One region of the Streptomyces sp. NPDC006487 genome, then DNA from elsewhere that is predicted to be linked to it. Evidence: riboswitches for the same ligand, from Rfam matches in the RefSeq annotation. Region 1 holds a riboswitch; each other region holds the start of a gene.
What was found. Region 1 has a riboswitch for cobalamin ahead of ACFYM0_RS05770 (ribonucleoside triphosphate reductase). Riboswitches for the same ligand answer to the same signal wherever they lie in the genome.
Positions count from the first base shown of each region.

Region 2: it holds a riboswitch for cobalamin, as region 1 does, so the genes downstream of both, ACFYM0_RS11605 (ABC transporter substrate-binding protein) here and ACFYM0_RS05770 (ribonucleoside triphosphate reductase) in region 1, are expected to answer to the same signal.
Region 3: it holds a riboswitch for cobalamin, as region 1 does, so the genes downstream of both, ACFYM0_RS11085 (CoA-acylating methylmalonate-semialdehyde dehydrogenase) here and ACFYM0_RS05770 (ribonucleoside triphosphate reductase) in region 1, are expected to answer to the same signal.
Region 4: it holds a riboswitch for cobalamin, as region 1 does, so the genes downstream of both, ACFYM0_RS11115 (prenyltransferase/squalene oxidase repeat-containing protein) here and ACFYM0_RS05770 (ribonucleoside triphosphate reductase) in region 1, are expected to answer to the same signal.

Region 1 covers NZ_JBIAHN010000003.1:130,928-135,586, reverse strand. The annotation lists gene ACFYM0_RS05785 (NADP-dependent isocitrate dehydrogenase) at 1-217, shown strand, start outside; gene ACFYM0_RS05780 (hypothetical protein) at 295-747, opposite strand; gene ACFYM0_RS05775 (endo-1,3-alpha-glucanase family glycosylhydrolase) at 1,142-2,857, shown strand; cobalamin riboswitch at 2,979-3,120, shown strand; gene ACFYM0_RS05770 (ribonucleoside triphosphate reductase) at 3,163-4,659, shown strand, end outside.
Region 2 covers NZ_JBIAHN010000006.1:81,538-86,196, reverse strand. The annotation lists tRNA gene ACFYM0_RS11635 (tRNA-Trp) at 176-251, shown strand; gene ACFYM0_RS11630 (GNAT family N-acetyltransferase) at 357-866, shown strand; gene ACFYM0_RS11625 (aldo/keto reductase) at 907-1,815, shown strand; gene ACFYM0_RS11620 (hypothetical protein) at 1,868-2,320, opposite strand; partial or broken gene ACFYM0_RS11615 (helix-turn-helix domain-containing protein) at 2,445-2,744, shown strand; gene ACFYM0_RS11610 (hypothetical protein) at 2,698-2,865, shown strand; cobalamin riboswitch at 2,877-3,015, shown strand; gene ACFYM0_RS11605 (ABC transporter substrate-binding protein) at 3,053-4,045, shown strand; gene ACFYM0_RS11600 (FecCD family ABC transporter permease) at 4,042-4,659, shown strand, end outside.
Region 3 covers NZ_JBIAHN010000005.1:388,224-392,882, reverse strand. The annotation lists gene ACFYM0_RS11090 (acyl-CoA dehydrogenase family protein) at 1-502, opposite strand, end outside; gene ACFYM0_RS11085 (CoA-acylating methylmalonate-semialdehyde dehydrogenase) at 499-1,998, opposite strand; cobalamin riboswitch at 2,186-2,364, opposite strand; gene ACFYM0_RS11080 (cobalamin-binding protein) at 2,418-3,332, shown strand; gene ACFYM0_RS11075 (short-chain fatty acyl-CoA regulator family protein) at 3,348-4,659, opposite strand, start outside.
Region 4 covers NZ_JBIAHN010000005.1:396,715-401,373, forward strand. The annotation lists gene ACFYM0_RS11110 (hypothetical protein) at 1-1,057, opposite strand, end outside; cobalamin riboswitch at 1,198-1,272, opposite strand; cobalamin riboswitch at 1,388-1,526, shown strand; gene ACFYM0_RS11115 (prenyltransferase/squalene oxidase repeat-containing protein) at 1,636-4,443, shown strand; gene ACFYM0_RS11120 (hypothetical protein) at 4,443-4,659, shown strand, end outside.

The DNA of each region.
Region 1 (4,659 bases):
GCTGTCGCGCCAGACCGAGGACCCGAAGCTGGCCGCCGCCTTCGACCCGCTGGCCAAGACGCTGGCCGAGTCCGAGGAGAAGATCGTCGGCGAGCTCATCGCCGTCCAGGGCGCCCCGGCGGAGATCGGCGGCTACTACCGGCCCGACGCCGCCAAGGCCTCGGCGATCATGCGGCCGTCCGCGACGCTGAACGCGGCGCTCGCGATCCTCGGCTGAGGTTCAACGCTTCAACGCTTCACGGGTCCGCCCCGGTCGGCACCAGCCGACCGGGGCGGACCCGTTTCAGCGTCCCGTCACAGCGGGTGGACCTGCTCCCGGGCGAAGGCCAGTGGGTCGCGTCCGGCGGCCAGGACCCGCAGCCCGGGGGCCGCGGCGAGGAGCTCGCGCAGCCAGTCCAGGGCGTCGGACGCGAGGTGCTCGCAGCCGTCGAGGACGAGCAGCATGTCGCGCTCCGCCAGCCACGACGCCGCGTTCGGCGTCCCGTAAGGCAGGAAAGGCATGCCCGGTACGCAGCCCAGCGCGGCGGTCAGGTCGGGGACCCCGAACCGCCGGTCCATGGACACCACGGCCACGCCGTCGTAGAAATTGGACGAGAGCCGTTTCCCGATCTCGTGCACCAACTGGCTCCGGGGCTCGCGGAACCGACCGGTGACGGTCAGCACTTTGCCCCGCCGCACGGCGGTGAAAAGACGGGAAAGCTCCGCCGAGGTCGCCGGGAACGTTCCGGCGCCTCTGGAATCCCTCATCGACACGATGCCCCCCTGCATGCGTGACCTGCGGCAAGAGGGTTGTTTCAAGCCGCATGAAGACGATTATGCGCCACTTTTCGCGAAAGGCCAGTGGAATTCCCTATTCCGGCGAAAAGCCCGTGCCGCCCGGTGATCGCAGCAGTTGTACAGGTCACATGCCTTTGTCCAACCGCGTGCGAAGAGTGCCGCTCCGACGTCCGAACCGCGCAGGCCAAGGGGCCGTCGGCCGAGGTGGCCGCCGCGGGCGGGACTCCGGTAGCCCCGCGGTTCCGTCCCGTCTCACGCCCCGTCTCCCGGGGAACAGTTGTCCGGGGCCCCGGAATCCGCTGTACTGCTGCTGTGCGGCCCGATGTACGGGCATGGCGCGGGCACATTCGGGGGAGGGGCCAGGATGAGTGCGGACCGGCGGCGGGCAGGGCGCGGCACGAGACCCGCGTCGCACCGGCGCCGTGCGGGCTTCCGGCGCCGAAGACCCCTGCTGAGCCTCCTGCTCTCCGCCTTCCTCCTCGTGGGCGTCTGCGCCGCGACGGGCATCGCCTGGGAGCCCCGTACCGTCTCGGACGCACGGGCCCGCTCGGGGCCCGGCCCGGCCGACTCCCCGTCCGGGGCGTCCGGCTACGGCTCCGCGCCCGCCACCGCCGGCCCCGCCACCACCGGCCCGGGCACCACCGCCCCGCAGAGCCCGGGCGGGCCGGCCCCGGACCCCAAGCCCCAGGGGTCCGGTACGGACGGCGGAGCGCGCCCCACCGGAGCCCTGCCCTTCGACCTGCCGCAGCCGGCCGCCCTGCGCTCCGGAGCCGCCGGCAAGAAGCTGGTCTTCGCCCACTACTTCACCCCGTACCCGCTCTCCCTGGACAACGCGAACGCCGACGCCGACTACTACACCCGCAACTACCTGAAGCCGGACGGCGAGAACGGCAAACACCAGCGCTACGGCGGCCTGCTGCGCGACCGGCCGCTGCCCGTCCCGCCCAAGGCCGGGGACTGGGAGCTCGCCAACCTCCGGCAGGAGGTCCGCACCGCGCGCGCCGCCGGCATCGACGGATTCACCCTCGACCTGCTCTCCCTCTCCGGGAAGAACCTCGAACGCTGCAACCTCCTGATGGAGGCGGCCCGTTCGGTGGACCCCGCCTTCAAGGTCATGCTGATGCCGGACATGACCTCCCTGGGCACCGACGACCCGGCCGTGCTCGCCGACCTCCTCGCGGAACTCGGCAAGGCCCCGGCCGCCCACCGGCTCCCCGACGGACGGCTGGTCGTCTCGCCGTTCAAGGCGGAGGAGAAGAGCGCCGCCTGGTGGACCCGGGTCATGGACGTCCTGAAGTCCCGGCACGGCATCCGCACCGCCTTCGTCCCGCTCTTCCTCGACTTCGGCGCGCACAGCGGCGAGTTCGAGTCGATCAGCTACGGATTCTCCGAGTGGGGCAGCCGCAGCTACGTCGGCCAGGAGAGCTCCACGCGCGACGTGCGGCGCGCCCACGCGGCGGGCAAGATCTGGATGCAGCCCGTATCCGTCCAGGACGCCCGTCCCAACCAGGGCATCTACGACGAGGCGGGCAACACCGCGACCCTGCGCACCACATGGAACCGCGCCATCGAGGACGGGGCCGACTGGGTCCAGCTCACCACCTGGAACGACTACAGCGAGGGAAGCCAGTTCGCGCCCTCCCTGCACAACGGCCATGCCTACCTGGACCTTTCCTCGTACTACCTGACCCGGTTCAAGACGGGCGGCTGGCCGAAGATCGTCCGGGACACGCTGTACCTGAGCTCGCGCACCCAGTTCGCCGCCGCCGATCCGAGCGGCGGCCAGTCCCTCGTGATGTCGCTGCGGGGCGGCAGCGCCGCGGCTCGCGACACGGTGGAGGTGCTGAGCTTCCTGACCGGGCCCGCGAGCATCCGTACGGCCGTGGGGGCGGCCGAGGACGCGCACGCGGCCCCGGCCGGGGTCCACTCCGAGCTGCTTCCCCTCGGTCCGGGCACCGGCTCGGCGGCCGTGGTGCGGGACGGCAGGACCGGGGCCCGGGTGGAGCTGGGGTACCGGGTGGACCGCACGGTGGAGGTGCAGGACCTCCAGTACCACGCCGCCAGCAGCGGCCGGAGCTGAGCCCGGGGGCCTCGGCGCTGCTCTCCGTTGCTCTCCGCTGCTCTCCGCAGGGCTGAAGTCCCTTGGTGCGGGACCTTCGTCACCCCATATGTAGTGGTGGTGCCCCGCCGTCACATCCATATGTAGTGTTGGTCTTGCCGGTTCGGCGGGGCCCCTCCCCGACCGAGGCAACAGGGAACCCGGTGGGAATCCGGGACTGCCCCGCAACGGTGAATCCGCCACGGCGGACGAGTCCGACACCTGCCGGCACGGGCTTTCGAAGAGGCCCGCCATTCTTCCGTGCCGAGCCTCGTGGGAGGGCTGCCGTGACTGCTGTCGTCGATGCCGTGGAGACCGTGACCGAATACCTGGACCGCCGGGACTGGCGGGTGAACGCCAACGCCAACCAGGGCTATTCGCTCGGCGGGCTCATCCTCAATGCCGCAGGCAAGGTCACCGCGAACTACTGGCTGGAACAGGTCTATCCCGCCGCCGTGGCCCGCGCCCACCGCGAGGGCGACCTCCACCTCCACGACCTGGACATGCTCTCCGGTTACTGCGCCGGCTGGTCCCTGCGCACCCTGCTGACCGAAGGCTTCAACGGAGTCCCCGGACAGATCGACTCCGCCCCGCCCAGGCACCTGTCCTCGGCCGTCGGCCAGATCGTGAACTTCCTCGGCACCCTGCAGAACGAATGGGCGGGCGCCCAGGCCTTCTCCTCCTTCGACACGTACCTCGCCCCCTACGTCCGCCTCGATGCGATGACGTACGACCAGGTCAGGCAGTGCGTCCAGGAACTCGTGCACAACCTCAACGTGCCCTCGCGCTGGGGCACCCAGACCCCCTTCACCAACCTCACCTTCGACTGGACCTGCCCCGAGGACCTGCGCGAGCAGATCCCGGTGGTGGCGGGGGAGGAGACCGGTTTCACCTACGGCGAGCTCCAGGCCGAGATGGACATGATCAACCGGGCGTACATCGAGGTGATGACGGAAGGCGACGCCACCGGACGGGTGTTCACCTTCCCCATCCCGACCTACAACATCACCCGGGACTTCCCCTGGGAGAGCGAGAACGCCGAGCGGCTCTTCGCGATGACCGCCAAGTACGGGCTCCCGTACTTCCAGAACTTCATCAACTCCGAGCTCGAACCGAACATGATCCGCTCCATGTGCTGCCGGCTCCAGCTCGACCTGACCGAGCTGCTCGCACGCGGCAACGGCCTCTTCGGCAGCGCCGAACAGACCGGCTCGCTCGGCGTGGTCACCCTCAACTGTGCCCGGCTCGGGCATCTTTGCGCGGGCGACGAGGAGCGGCTGCTGGCCGAGGTGGACCGGCTCTGCGAGCTCGCCAGGGACAGCCTCGAGATCAAGCGGATCACCGTCCAGGACCTGATCGACGGCGGCCTCTTCCCGTACACCAAGCGGTACCTGGGCACCCTGCGCAACCACTTCTCCACCATCGGGGTCAACGGCGTCAACGAGATGGTCCGCAACTTCAGCGGGGGCGCGCACGACATCACCGCGCCCGAGGGCCACGCCCTCGCGGTCCGCCTCCTGGACCGGGTGCGGGCCCGGATGGTCGACTTCCAGGAGAGCACCGGCCACCTCTACAACCTGGAGGCCACCCCCGCCGAGGGCACGACCTACCGCTTCGCGAAGGAGGACCGGGCCCGCTTCCCCGGCATCCTCCAGGCCGGCACCGACGCCAACCCGTACTACACCAACTCCACCCAGCTGCCCGTCGGATGGACCGACGACCCCTTCGAGGCGCTGGAGCGCCAGGACGAGCTGCAGGGCAAGTACACGGGCGGCACCGTCCTG
Region 2 (4,659 bases), on a different contig from region 1:
GGGGCGGGCCGCGGCGGCCTGACCCTCCTCGGTGTCGCCCTGACCAGCGAAGACGGGCCGTGCGGTCGACCGGCTCGGATCCGCCGGAGTCCGGACCCGTGACGAAATTCCTCGCGGTTGATCACCGAATTGAGTGGATCTTCGGCGTGCGACATGACATGGTTGGTCTCACCGAAGGGGTGTAGCTCAGTTGGTAGAGCACCGGTCTCCAAAACCGGTTGTCGTAGGTTCGAGCCCTGCCACCCCTGCCACGTTCGGCCAAGTCCTTCTCGGCCGGATCATTCATGGAAAAGGGACCCCCGGAGAACACTCCGGGGGTCCCTTTTCTCTTGCCCTGGGGGCGTACCCTTCCCCGGGTGACGAAGATCGTGACCCATGTCGAGATGACCGACCCGAGTCAGCTCGTTCCCGGCGCTCCGGTCCCCGGACTGGCACTCGTCGCCGTCGGCGACGACCTCTCGAAGGTTCCCGACCTGATGGCCAGGATCGGCGCGCCGTACCAGTGGCGCAGCGCCCGTCGCGGACCACGGGAATGGCAGGCGTGGTTCGCCGAGCATCCGGACCGGACGTGCCGGCTGCTGACCTTGCAGGGCGAGTCCGCCGGTGTGGTCTGTTACGACCTCCACCCGGGCGCCGACGTCGAGATCAGGACCTTCGGGCTCTTGCCGGAGTTCACCGGGAAGGGGCTCGGCGGCCATGCGCTGACGCTCGCGATCCGGCAGGGCTGGAATCTGGTGCCGGGCGTGCGCCGGGTATGGCTGCACACGTCCTCGGCCGACCATGCGAACGCGCTGCCCAACTACCACCGCCGCGGGTTCCGGACCTTCAAGACCGAAGAAGAAGCGTTGGATTCGGGCATGCCTTAATCAATGGCGGGCCGGCCCGGCGCGCGGACATGATCGCGCCATGACCTCACAGACGATCACAGCGGCGGCATCCGGCACGTGGACGCTCGGGGACCTCACGGTCAACCGGATGGGCTTCGGCACGATGCGCCTGACGCAGCACGGTGAGGCATTCGCGCCCGAGGCCGTCCCACGGGACCGCGACCAGGCGATCGCCGTACTGCGCCGCGCGGTCGAGCTCGGTGTGAACCACATCGACACCGCCGCGTTCTACTTCTCCTCGTCGCGCTCGGCCAACGAGCTGGTCAACCGGGCGCTGGCCCCTTACCCGCACGAGCTGGTCATCACCACCAAGGTCGGACCGGGCCGCGATCCCTCCGGCCAGTGGCTGCCGCACGCCACCCCGGAGCAGTTGCGCGGCCAGGTCGAAGAGAACCTGCGCCAGCTCGGCCGCGACCACCTCGACGTGGTGAACCTGCGCATCGTCGGCAGCGACTCGATCGCCGAACGCTTTGGCGCACTGGCCGATCTGCGTGCGGCCGGGCTCATCCGGCACCTGGGCCTGTCCAACGTCCGCGGCCACCACCTCGCCGAGGCCCGGAGCATCGCGCCGGTGGTCTGCGTCCAGAACATGTACGGCATCGGCGCGGCCCCCGAGCAGAAGGAGCTCCTGGACATCTGCGGTGAGCAGGGCATCGCGTTCGTGCCGTTCTACTCGATCGCCGGTACCGGTCGCACCGCCGGCGCCACCGACGGCCACAGCGCTGAAGTCCGCTCCGTCGCCCGCTCCCACGGCGTGAGCGCGGCCCAGATCCGGCTGGCCTGGACCCTGCACCAGGGCTCCCACGTACTGGCCATCCCCGGCACCGGCGATCTCGGGCACCTCGCCGAGAACGTCGCCGCGGGCGGCCTGCGCCTGTCCGAGGGTGAACTCCTCGGTCTGGCCGCGGCGAGCGACGAGACGGCATGAGGCGGTGGCCGGGCTGCCGGGGCCCCGCCCCCGCCTTCGCCCTCGGAGGGACTCAGTAGGTCGGGCAGAGGTTGGCCTGGACGGCCGCGACGATCAGGGCGGACTTGACGGGGCCGAAGCCGGCGGGGTGGTGGGGGCCGATGAAGCGCTGGTTCGCCCCGGCCACTCGCTTGGCCGGATCCTTCTCGCCCTTCATGGACTGGCACTGGTCCAGGCCTCGCGAGACGGCCTTGTCGTCCTTGCCGTTGACGATCTCGGGGTCGATCGTGTTCAGCGCGGCCAGGTAGGCGGCGCGCTGCGCGGGCGCGGGGCTCGGCGGGAGGCCGCTGTCGGGGCGGACCGCGCTCGGATCGGCGCTGGGCCTGCCGCTCTGGGCAGGGCTCGGCACGGTCGAGGCCGGGGCGGAGGTCTTGCCGGGGGCCGGCGCGTCGGAGTCGCTGCCGCACCCGGTGAGGGCGAGCAGTCCGGCGCCGGTGAGGGCGATGATCACGTGGTGTCTGCGCATCGGGCCATGGTCGCCCCGGCCCGGTGCTCGCGGGGCCGCTGTGACCGGGCTGTGACACGGCACCCCGAACAGCCGGTCGGCGCGGGCCGGGCAGGATCCGAACGAGACGGCCTAGCCTGGGGGAATGACCGCCACCGCCGGGCGCGAGCCCCAGTCCGACCTGCGGGACTTCCTGCGTTCCCGCCGTGCCCGGATCGGCCCCGAGGCAGTGGGCGCCGCCGCACATCCGGGAAGGCGTCGCGTGCCCGGGCTGCGGCGCGAGGAGGTCGCGCAGCTCGCGGGGGTCAGCGTGGACTACTACACCCGGCTGGAGCAGGGCCGCACCCGGCACGTGTCCGACGAGGTCCTCGACGCCGTGGCCCGGGCGCTGCGGCTCGATGCCACCGAGCGGTCCCACCTCTTCCACCTTCCCGGACGACCCCGACCAGACCCTCTACCTCTACACGGCAGAGCCGGGATCACGCTCCGAGGAGGCGCTGCGGGCCCTCGCCTCCCTGACGGCGCGGACGGTGCGGGGGGCCCACGGGGTGCGCCCGGAGCGCTGACCCCCCGGCCTTCTGGCACACTGGGCCGGGTTATCCAGGCGGTGCAGGACAGGAAACCGGTGCGAATCCGGTGCGGTCCCGCCACTGTGACCGGTACACCCCCGTGCGGGGACCCGGGAGTCAGACACTGACGCACCGCCTCTTTCGGTTCGACCAGGGGACGCGGATCCCCCGGAGAGGCTTCGCCATGTCCTCGTACGCCCGTGCGCTGCTGCGCGCGTTCCTGCCCGTCCCCCTCCTGATACCGCTGGCCGCGTGCGGGGGATCCCCCGCGGCACAGGATGCGAAGGCGGGAGCGGGCGCCGCGCCCGGCTTCCCGTACACGGTCACCAACTGCGGTGTCACCAGCACCTATCAGGCGCCGCCGCAGCGAGCCGTCGCCATGAACCAGCACGCCACCGAGATCCTCCTGGCCCTCGGGCTGGAGGAGAAGACGGTCGGGACGGCCTACCTGGACGACTCCGTACTGCCCGCCTACCGGCCCGCGTACGACAAGATCAAGGTGCTGGCGAAGGAATACCCCGCCAAGGAGATCCTCCTCGGAGCCAACCCCGACTTCGTGTACGGGGGCTACTCCAGCGCGTTCGACAAGGCGCAGGGCCGCGATCGCGAGGGACTCGCGAAGTCCGGCATCAACTCCCGCCTCAGCGTGGAGTACTGCACCCAGGGCAAGGTCGGCCTCGATCAGCTCAGGACCGAAATAACCGAGGTGGCACGGACCTTCGGCGTGCCCGAGCGCGGCGAGCGGCTCATCGCGGAGGAACAGCGCCGCATCGAAGCCGTCAGCGCACGCGTGAAGGACAAGGCCAAGCCCGCGGTCTTCGTCTACGACTCGGGCGAGGCCTCCGCCTTCACCTCCGGCGGCAACGGCATCGGCAACGAGATCGTCTCGCTGGCAGGCGGGACGAACGTGTTCGCCGACCTCGCCGACACCTTCGGCGACGTGTCGTGGGAGAAGGTCATCGAGCGGAAGCCCGAGGTCGTCCTCATCTACGACTACGGCGGCACCACCGTCGAAGCCAAGAAGCAGCGCCTGTTGAACGACCCGGCACTGGCCCAGGTCCCGGCGATCAAGAACCGGCGGTTCGTCGTGCTGCCGCTGTCCTCCGCCGTGCTCGGCGTACGCGTCGCCGACGCCGTCGAATCGCTGGGCGGTCAGCTCCACCCCGACGCCGCGTGAGGCTCCGGGCCGCCCGTGCGTTCACCCGTACGCCGGTCGTACTGGCCCTGCTCGCCGCCGCGCTGGCCGCGTCGGCCCTGGCGGGGCTGGCCCTGGGACCGGTACGGATCCCTGCGGAACGGGTGCTCGACATCGTGCTCGGCGGACCGGGACCCGGTGGCGGAGCGGGCGCCTTCGGCGCGATCGTATGGGACGTCCGGATGCCACGCGTCCTGCTCGGCGCCGTCGTCGGCGCGGGACTCGCCGTCGCGGGAACCGTGCTCCAGGCCCTCGTGCGCAATCCGCTCGCCGACCCGTTCCTGCTCGGCGCCTCCTCCGGGGCCTCGGCCGGAGCCGTGCTGGTGATCGTCTTCGGCGCCGGGTTCCTCGCCTTCGCGGGCGGCGCCGCCCTACCGCTCGCGGCGTTCGCCGGGTCGATGGGCGCGCTCGTCGCCGTCTACGCGATGGCCCGGCGCGGCGGCGCCATGAGCACCGGCCGGCTGATCCTCGCCGGGGTCGCCGTGCAGTACGTCCTGTCCGCCCTGACCAGCCTGATCCTGGTGCTGGCCGCCCATCCCGACCAGATCCGCAGCGTGCTGTTCTGGACCCTCGGCGGGCTCGGCGGGGCACGCTGG
Region 3 (4,659 bases), on a different contig from region 1:
CGTAGACGCCCGCGGCTCCGGCGCCGGAGACGAACTGCTTGACGCCGGTCAGGACGTAGTGGTCGCCGTCCCGCTCGGCGCGGGTGCGCAGGGCGGCGGCGTCGGAGCCGGCGCCCGGCTCGGTCAGGCAGTAGCTGCCCAGGGTGGCCGCCGAGCAGAGCCCGGGAAGCCAGCGCTCTCGCTGGACCTGGCTCCCGTAGCGGTCGACCATCCAGGCGACCATGTTGTGGATGGACAGGTACCCGGCGATGGACGGGCAGCCGGTGGCGAGGGTCTCGAAGACGAGGACCCCGTCACTCCGGCAGAGCCCCGAACCGCCGTACTCCTCACGGACGTAGACCCCGCCGAGCCCCAGCCCGGCGGCCCTGCGCAGGACGTCGACGGGGAAGTGCTTGGTCCGGTCCCACAGGACGGCGTGGGGAGCGAGCTGCTCCTGGGCGAAGTCGAGGGTGACCTCGGCGAGGGCGAGCTGGTCCTCGGTCAGGGTGGCCACTGTGCTCATCCCGTCGTCGGAATGGTGAAGTTCGCGCCCTCCTTGGCCCCGGAGGGCCAGCGCGAGGTGACGGTCTTGGTGCGGGTGTAGAAGCGGATGGAGTCGGGACCGTGCTGGTTCAGGTCGCCGAAGCCGGACCGCTTCCAGCCGCCGAAGGTGTGGTAGGCGACGGGGATGGGGATGGGCACGTTGACGCCGACCATGCCGACGCCCACCCGGCGGGTGAAGTCGCGGGCGGTGTCGCCGTCCCGGGTGAAGATCGCGACGCCGTTGCCGTACGGGTGCTCCGTGGGCAGGCGCAGCGCCTCCTCGTAGTCGGCGGCCCGTACGACGCTCAGCACCGGGCCGAAGATCTCCTCGCGGTAGATCCGCATCCCCGGGGTGACGCGGTCGAAGAGGCTGGGACCGGCGAAGTAGCCGTTCTCGTGCCCGGGCAGGGTGAACCCGCGCCCGTCGACGAGGAGTTCGGCACCCTCGGTTGCTCCGATGCCGACGTAGCGGTCCACCCGGTCCAGCGCGTCGCGGCTGACCAGGGGCCCGAAGTCGGCCCCGGGGTCGTCGGAGCGGCCGACGCGCAGCGTGGCCATGCGCTCCTTCAACTTCGAGACCAGTGCATCGGCAGTCTCCTCGCCGACGGGCACGGCGACGGAGACGGCCATGCAGCGCTCCCCGGCCGAGCCGTAACCGGCACCGACCAGCGCGTCGACGGCCTGGTCGAGGTCGGCGTCGGGCATCACGACCATGTGGTTCTTGGCCCCGCCGAAGCACTGGGCGCGCTTGCCGTGAGCGGCGGCGGTGGCATAGACGTACGCGGCGATCGGGGTCGATCCGACGAAGCCGAGGGCCTGGACGCGAGGGTCTTCGAGGAGGGTGTCGACGGCTTCCTTGCCGCCGTTGACGACATTGAGCACGCCGGCCGGCAGGCCTGCCTCCAGGAAGAGTTCGGCCAGCCGCAGCGGTACGGACGGGTCGCGCTCGGAGGGCTTCAGGATGAAGGAGTTTCCGCAGGCCAGGGCGGGGGCGGCCTGCCAGAGGGGGATCATGGCGGGGAAGTTGAAGGGGGTGATCCCGGCGGCGACGCCCAGGGGCGAGCGCAGCGAGTGCACGTCGATGCCCGTGCTCGCGTTGTCGGTGAACTCTCCCTTGAGCAGGTGCGGGATCCCGGCGGCGAACTCGACCACCTCCAGGCCGCGTTGCAGATCACCGTGGGCGTCGGCGACGGTCTTGCCGTGTTCTGCGGACAGCAGCCGGGCGATGGAATCCCGCTCGTCCTCCACCAGCTGCAGGAAGCGCAGCAGGACACGGGCCCGGCGTTGCGGGTTCCACTGTGCCCAATCCTGCTGAGCCTCCCGGGCGTTGGCGATGGCGGCCTCGGTGTCGGCGCGCCCGGCGAGCGGGACGCGGGCCTGCACCGTACCGGTGTTGGGGTCGTGCACGTCGGCGAAGAGGCCGGATGTCCCGGTGGTGTGCTTTCCGCCGATGAAATGGGTGAGCTCGCGGACCATGGATGCCTGCTCTCGTCAGGTTGGATCCGGGGATGGCACGACGGGGCCGCGGACGGACCCGGTGAGGGTGCGCCGCGAGGAACGTCGTGGGACTACGAGCGCGCCGAAATGGTGTGCGCGTGCTCCGCCGGATCACCAGGGTCGTGGGTACAAACCGGTGCCATGCGTGTCTGCTCCATCCTCGTGGACAACACGGAACATCCGCGGCCGGTATCCTGACTCCCGGATCCCCGCGTGCCGCCCGCCTTCCCGACAGACCTCGTCAGTGGCGTGTGGATGGCAGCACACTCCCCGGTCACAGTGGCGGGACCGTGCCGGTTTCTCACCGGCTTCCCTGCACCGCGGACCTTATGGGCACGAACATATAGTTGGACGTCCTAGTAAGTCCAGACCGTCGCCCGCGCGCCTACAGTCGGTGCATGCGCATCGTCTCCCTGCTCCCGGCGGCCACCGACATCGTGGCGGAACTCGGACTCGCCGCCGACCTGGTCGGACGTACCCATGAGTGCGACTGGCCGCCCGAGGCGGTCGCTTCGGTACCCGTGGTCACCCGGGCCGAGTTCGCCGCCGAGGACCTCGGCAGCCGGGAGATCTCCGAGGCCGTGGGTGGCGCCGCCCACTCCGGTTCCTCGCTCTACACCCTGGACACGGCAGCGCTCGCCGCTCTCGTGCCGGACCTCGTCCTCACCCAGGACCTGTGCGACGTCTGCGCCGTTTCCTATGGAGGGGTCTCGCGCGCGGTGCGCGTGCTCGACGGTGGTGCCCGCGTGCTGAGCCTGGAGCCGCGCACCCTCGATGGCGTACTCGACTGCCTGGTCACCGTGGGGGAGCTACTGGGCGTACGAGGGCGGGCGGAGCGCAGGCGGACCGAGCTGCGCGGCCGGCTCGACGAGGTGCGGTGGCTGACGGAAGGGCGGGCCAGGCCCCGGGTCGTGGCCATCGAGTGGCTCGACCCGCTGTGGCCCGCCGGGCACTGGGTGCCCGAACAGATCGCGCATGCCGGGGGCGAACCGCTGCTCGCCGTACCGGGGGAGCACACCAAACCGATGACCTGGGACGCCGTCCGCGCGGCCCGCCCGGACGTGGTGCTGGTCCTGCCCTGCGGCTTCCCGCCCGAACGCACGCTCACCGAGAGGGACTTGCTGACATCCCTCCCCGGCTGGCAGGAACTCCCGGCCGTGCGGGCCGGTGAGGTCTGGGTGCTGGACGGGCCCGCCTACTTCAACCGCCCCGGACCGAGAGTCGTACGCGGAGCCGAGGTGCTCGCCCATGTCCTGCACGGAGTGCGGGCGGGTGAACCCGTCACCGCGGCCGAGGCCCGCCGGATGCAGTGAGCGGCCGGGCCCGGGTCAGCCGCGGGCGGGGGCGGGAACGCCCTCGACGGGGTACGGGACGAAGGTGCTGCTGTTCTCGTCGACGGCCAGGGCCCGTCCCAGGGGCGGGACGGCCCGCTGCGGGCAGTCGAGGCGTTCGCACAGGCGGCAGCCCATGCCGATGGGAGTCGCGGCCGACCTGTTGCCGAGGTCCAGCCCATCCGCGTACACGAGCCGTGAGGCGTGCCGGATCTCGCAGCCGAGCCCGATGGCGAAGGTCTTGCCGGGCTCGCCCCAGCCGCCCCGGTGCCGGGTGACGGCGCGGGCCGTCCACAGGTAGCGCTGTCCGTCGGGCATGGCGGCGACCTGGACGTGGATGCGGCCGGGCGCGGCGAAGGCCTCGTACACGTTCCACAGCGGGCAGGTACCGCCCGCGCGGGAGAAGTGGAACCCGGTGGCGGACTGCCGCTTGGACATGTTCCCTGCCCGGTCGACCCGGACGAAGGAGAAGGGGACGCCGCGCAGCCTCGGGCGTTGCAGGGTGCTGAGGCGGTGGCAGACCGTTTCGTACCCGATCCCGAAGTGGTCCGTGAGCCGCTCGATGTCGTAGCGGTAGGCCTCCGCGGCGCGGTGGAAGGCGCCGTACGGGAGGATCAGGGCGGCAGCGAAGTAGTTCGCGATGCCGATCCGCGCCAGGGCGTGCGTGGGGGAACCGGGCGTGAAGTCCTCGGTGGCCAGCCGGTCGAGTTCGTCCCCGTACTCGACCAGGGCGAGTTGGGTGGCCATCCGGAAGGCCTGCTGTCCCGGGCGGAGCCGGTTCGACAGGTGGAGCACCCGGGCGGCGGTGTCGTAGTGGTGCAGCCGGTCGGAGTCCGCGCACATGCGTATCCCGTGGCGGTCGGCGAGCCGGAGGGTCAGCGCGCGGATGACGTCCCCGGGGCGGATGCCGATCTCGCGGGCCAGCTCCTCGGCGGCGAGGTCGGTGTCGTGGAGGTAGTTCTGCCGCCGGTAGAAGAACTCACGGATCTCCTCGTGGGGCGAACGCGGAGCCTCCGCCGGCGAATCGCGGCCGTCGGCGGCGTCGGCGAGCCGCTCCGCCAGCAGCTGGCCGCGTCGGCCCAGGTCCAGCAGCACCGAGGCCACGGCTGGCATCCGGGTGGCCAGCTCCGCCAGATCCGAGGCGGACACGCGGGCGTCGGCCACCTGCTGGGCGAGGGCCTCGCGCAGGTCGGCCACCATGCGGCTGGTGTCACGCTCGGAGAAGAAGCCGGGATCCACTCCGAAGGCCTCGGTGAGCCGCAGCAGCACCGGCACGGTGAGCGGGCGCGAGTCGTGCTCCATCTGGTTG
Region 4 (4,659 bases), on a different contig from region 1:
CACCCGGGGTGACGGGCACCGGCGGGGTGGTGGTGAAGCCTCCGCCGGCAACGGCGCGCAGCGCGTCGATGGAGGCGTAGGCGGAGGGCGAGGTGTCGGCGGGCTTGTACTTGAAGCCGCCCGCCGGGTTGTACTGGTTGGCGATCAGGAAGTCGATCGGGGTCTTGCCGTTGGCGGTGAGGAAGTCCCCGGTCTGCGCGTTGATGCCACAGGCGTTCAGGCCCGCCACGCCCCAGCCGTTGGAGCTGGTGTTGACGCCGTACATGGAGTTGAAGGCGCCGGTGGTCGCGACCAGCTTGCCCTTGAGGAAGTTCTTGGCCTGCACGACGTCCGCGTCGGTGTTGGGCACGCCGGAGACGCAGAGGGCGGCCATCGCGGCGCCGGTCATGTCGACGTCGCTCGCGGAGTTGAGGACGGTGGAGTTGCCCTCGGCCTTGTTGAAGGTCCAGCCGCCGTCCACGTGCTGGTTGGCACGTATGCGGGTGACCATCGAGTCGGTGAGCGCCTGCGGGATGCGGTGGGCGCCGCCCTGGGTCTTGGCCCCGCGCAGCGAAAGGGCCGCGAAGACGGTGCCGTTGAAGTTTCCGGACGGGCCGAAGTAGCCGGCCTCGGCCGTCTGCCAGTAGGAGTAGACGTTCGCGACGAGGTTGCGCGAGGCGGAGACGCGCGCCGGGTCGATGCCTGCGGCGTACGCGTTCAGGGTGCCGCGCTCGTAGTCGGTGACCACGGGGGAAGCCTGCGGCCAGCCCGCCGTGGAGAGCAGGTTGCGGTAGACCGTACGGGCGTTCTTCGTCGTGTCGCCGCCGGGGGCGACATCGACGACGGCCGTACCGGCGGCGGCGAAGGCGCTGAACGCCCACTCGTTGGACAGCCCGGACCCGGCGTACGAACCGTCCGCCGCCTGGAGCGACTTCAGGTAGGCGACGCCGTTGGTCTTGGACGTGGCCATCTGCGCCGGGCTGGAGGTCGCGAAGGCGGGCAGCGTGGTGAGGGCGAAGGCGCCGAGCGCGGCGGGAACCGCGAGCGCGAGGCGGCGGGAGGTACGGGGACGGGACATGGCCTGCTCCTGGAATCGGCGAACGCCGGCCGCTTCCTGCCGCACGCCCGCACGTCACCGCACACGAGCACGGCCGGGGCATGGTCGGAGGGCCGCCGTCCGGAACGCGTGGTACGGCTTCCTGTAGTGCTTCGCCGCCTGGGCATTCGGGCTCGGAACGGCCCCCGCCGTCCCATACCGCTGCGCGTCAGCTCCGGCTTCGCACCGGATTCCCCCACGTGGCAGCCCAGGACGCTACCGGAGTGATCAAGGGTCCGCCAGCCACCCGGAGGGCGGGCGGGCGCGGGGCTCTCGAGACCGTCCGCCGAGACCCACGCCACCTTGACGCATCACCGGCATCCGTGTTGCACTCCGGCTGAGAACTGCTCAGTACCAGGGGAAGCCGGTCGAATTCCGGCGCTGACCCGCAACCGTAGGCCCGGGACGTCCCGGGTGAGCCGGAATGCCTGGGGCTGGGTCACAGTACGAAGAACGCCGTCGCGGACTGCGGTGTGGTCGTCGCAGCCTCCCCATGGCGCATGAGCCGTGCGGGGGCGCATCGCCACGTACGCAGCCGCCCGGCAGAGACGAGGGCCGCGGTGGGGACCGAACAGCAGGCGAAACAGCAGTCGGGGACGAGGCGGCGCTTCCTCTCCCTCGTGACCGCGTCCTTCCTGACGCTCGGTGCGGGAGTGGCCTTCCTCACGGTCCCCACCTCGGCGAACGCCGACCCGATCGAGCAGTGCACGGCCACCACCGGTGCCATCGTCGCCGTGGACTTCGGCCCCTTCGGTGGCAAGGTCGAGCGCGGCTGCGACACCACCCCCACCACCGGCTACGAGCTGCTGCACACCGGCGGCTTCACGACCAGGGGCACCGTCCACGACGGTGACGGGTTCATCTGCCGGATAGGCAACGGTTCCTTCAACACGGGCACGGAGTACCCCACTCCGGATAAGGAGGACTGCGTCCTCACCCCGCAGGCCACCGCCTACTGGTCGTACTGGACCGCCTCCCCCGGTCAGAAGAGCTGGACCTACAGCTCGCTCGGCGCCATGTCGCGCATCCCGAAGGCCGGCGACGTGGACGCCTGGGTCTACGGCGGCACGGACATCGGCGGCACCTCCGGCAAGCCCTCCTTCTCCCCCGACGACGTACGGGCCGGGGGCGGTTCCACCCCCGATCCGACCGTCCCCACGGCCCCGCCCACCGTGCCCGCCGGGTCGGTCGACGTGTCCGCGGCCACCCGCTGGATCACCGGGAAGCTGACGGACGGGGAACGCGTCGTCGACGAGGGCGCGACGACTCCGAACCACTTCCTCACCACCGAAGCCGTGTTCGCCCTGACGGCCGGCGATCCGAAGAGCCCGGTGGCCAGGAAGGCCGCCGACTTCCTCGCCACGCCCGCGCAGACCGACGCGTACGCCTACCCCACCGGCAAGGACGGGATCCCCGACGCCACCGCCGCCGCCCGGCTCGCGCTCGTCGCCGAGGCCACCGGCAAGGATCCCCGCGCTTTCGGCGGTCACGACCTGCTCGGCGACCTCGTCGCGTACGTCTGCCCGCGCGACATCGGTGACGGCGAGAGCATCGAAGGCTGCCTGACCAAGGGCGACTTCCGCACCACCGGCCAGTCCGACGCCCAGGCCATGGCCGTCATCGCCCTGCTCAACGGAGGCGTGACGCCCCCGGCCGACGCCGTGAACCGGCTGACCGGCCTCCAGTGCGAGGACGGCGGTTTCACCTCCATCCTCATCCGCTCCGGGGAATGGTGCGACAGCGACGCGAACGCCACCGGGCTCATCACGCTGGCCCTCAAGCGGGCCGGCGGCCACGACGCCACCGTGCAGAAGGCGCGCGGCCACCTCAAGAAGTCCCAACTGGCGACCGGTGCTTGGCCCTCCGCCTCGTACCTGACCACCGGCAGCCCGGCCTCCACCGCCTGGGCCGCCCAGGCCCTGCGCGCCCTCGGTGACGAGGCCTTCGCCGACGCGGGCGTCTCCTGGCTCTCCCACCACCAGTTCCCGGGAGCCGGATTCGGCTTCGAAGAGGACGACACCGAGTCCCGGCTGTTCGCCACCACGCCGGCCGCCATCGCGGGTGCCAAGAGCGACCTGGTCGCGCTGACCACGAAGAAGACCGATCCGCCGACCACCCCGCCGGTCACTCCCCCGGTGACCCCGCCCGTCACTCCCCCGGTCACCCCGCCCGTCACCCCTCCGTCCGGTGACGGGCCGGACCTGAAGAAGGGCTCGGCGTACCTCGCCGACCACAGCCGTCTGATCCAGGGCCGCTACTACGAGAGCGGCGCGGGCACCGGCTTCGCCGACTACGGGCTGACCATCGACGGCGCCTACGCACTCGCGGCCACCGGCCAGGACAACACCACGCTGCGGGGCATCGTCGATTTCCTGGACAAGGGCGGCAAGGACGGCAAGGGCCGCGGCATCAACGACTGGACCCTGATCGGCACCAAGTACGCCGGCGGAGGCTCGCTCGGCAAAACGGCCCTCCTCGCCGAGGCCGTGGGCCGCGACCCACGCGACTTCGGCGGCCAGGACCTGCTCGCCGCGCTCGCCCAGGTCACCTGCCCGGCCAAGACCGACGCCCCGAAGCAGTGCGCGGCCAAGGGCAACTACGCCTACGCCACGTCCGTCTTCTCCCAGTCCCTCGGTGTCATCGCCCAGGTCCGCGCCGGCGAGACGGCGGCCGCGGCCGAACCGATCGCCTACCTCAAGAGCCTCCAGGACCCCTCGGGCGCCTGGCCCAGCCTGATCGGCGAGGCCAGCCAGGCCGAAGTGGACTCCACCGCGATGGCAGCCATGGCCCTCGACCTGCTCCCCGACGCCGCCTCGCAGACGGCCGTCGACAAGGCCGTCGCCTGGCTGGCCACCCAGCAGAAGGACGACGGCGGCTTCCCCGGCGCCTCCGGCAACTCCGTCAACTCCGCGGCCCTCGCCGTGCAGGGCATGTCCCTGGACGCCACGAAGTACGCGGACCGCATCGCCAAGGCCCGCAGGTTCCTCGTCTCGCAGCAGAACGGCGACGGCGGCTTCACCATCGCCAAGGGCGGCCAGCCCGGTTCCGACGTCCGCGCCTCCGCGCAGGCCGTCGGCGGCGCCACCGGCATCTCCTTCGGTCTGCTGACACGAGACCTGAAGGGCACCACCCCGCAGCCCGTCCCCAGCACCACGGGCCGGCCGTCCCCCTCCCCCTCCGCGCCCGCGATCGTGACCCCGGGTGGAAGCGGGGGCGGCTCGGGCTCCGGCACGGGCGGCGGGGGCCTCGCCGCAACCGGCGCCCAGGTCGGCGGCCTCGCCACGGCGGCCCTGCTCCTGACCCTCGGCGGCTGGGGCATCACCCGCGCCGCCAAGCGCCGCCGCGAAACCACCGGGGACGAGGCGTGATCCGCGGCCGCGCACTGCGGATCCCGGCCCGCACCGCCACCGCGCTGGGCCTGACGGTGACGGCCCTCGCCGCCACCGCGGCCCCGGCCGGGGCCGCCCCGCTCCCCATCGGACGGTGCACGACCTCCTCCGGGGCCGTCCTCGCCGTGGACTTCAGCCGCTGGGGCGGCCCGGTCTACCGCTCCTGCGGCAGCACACCCACCACCGGCTACGAGC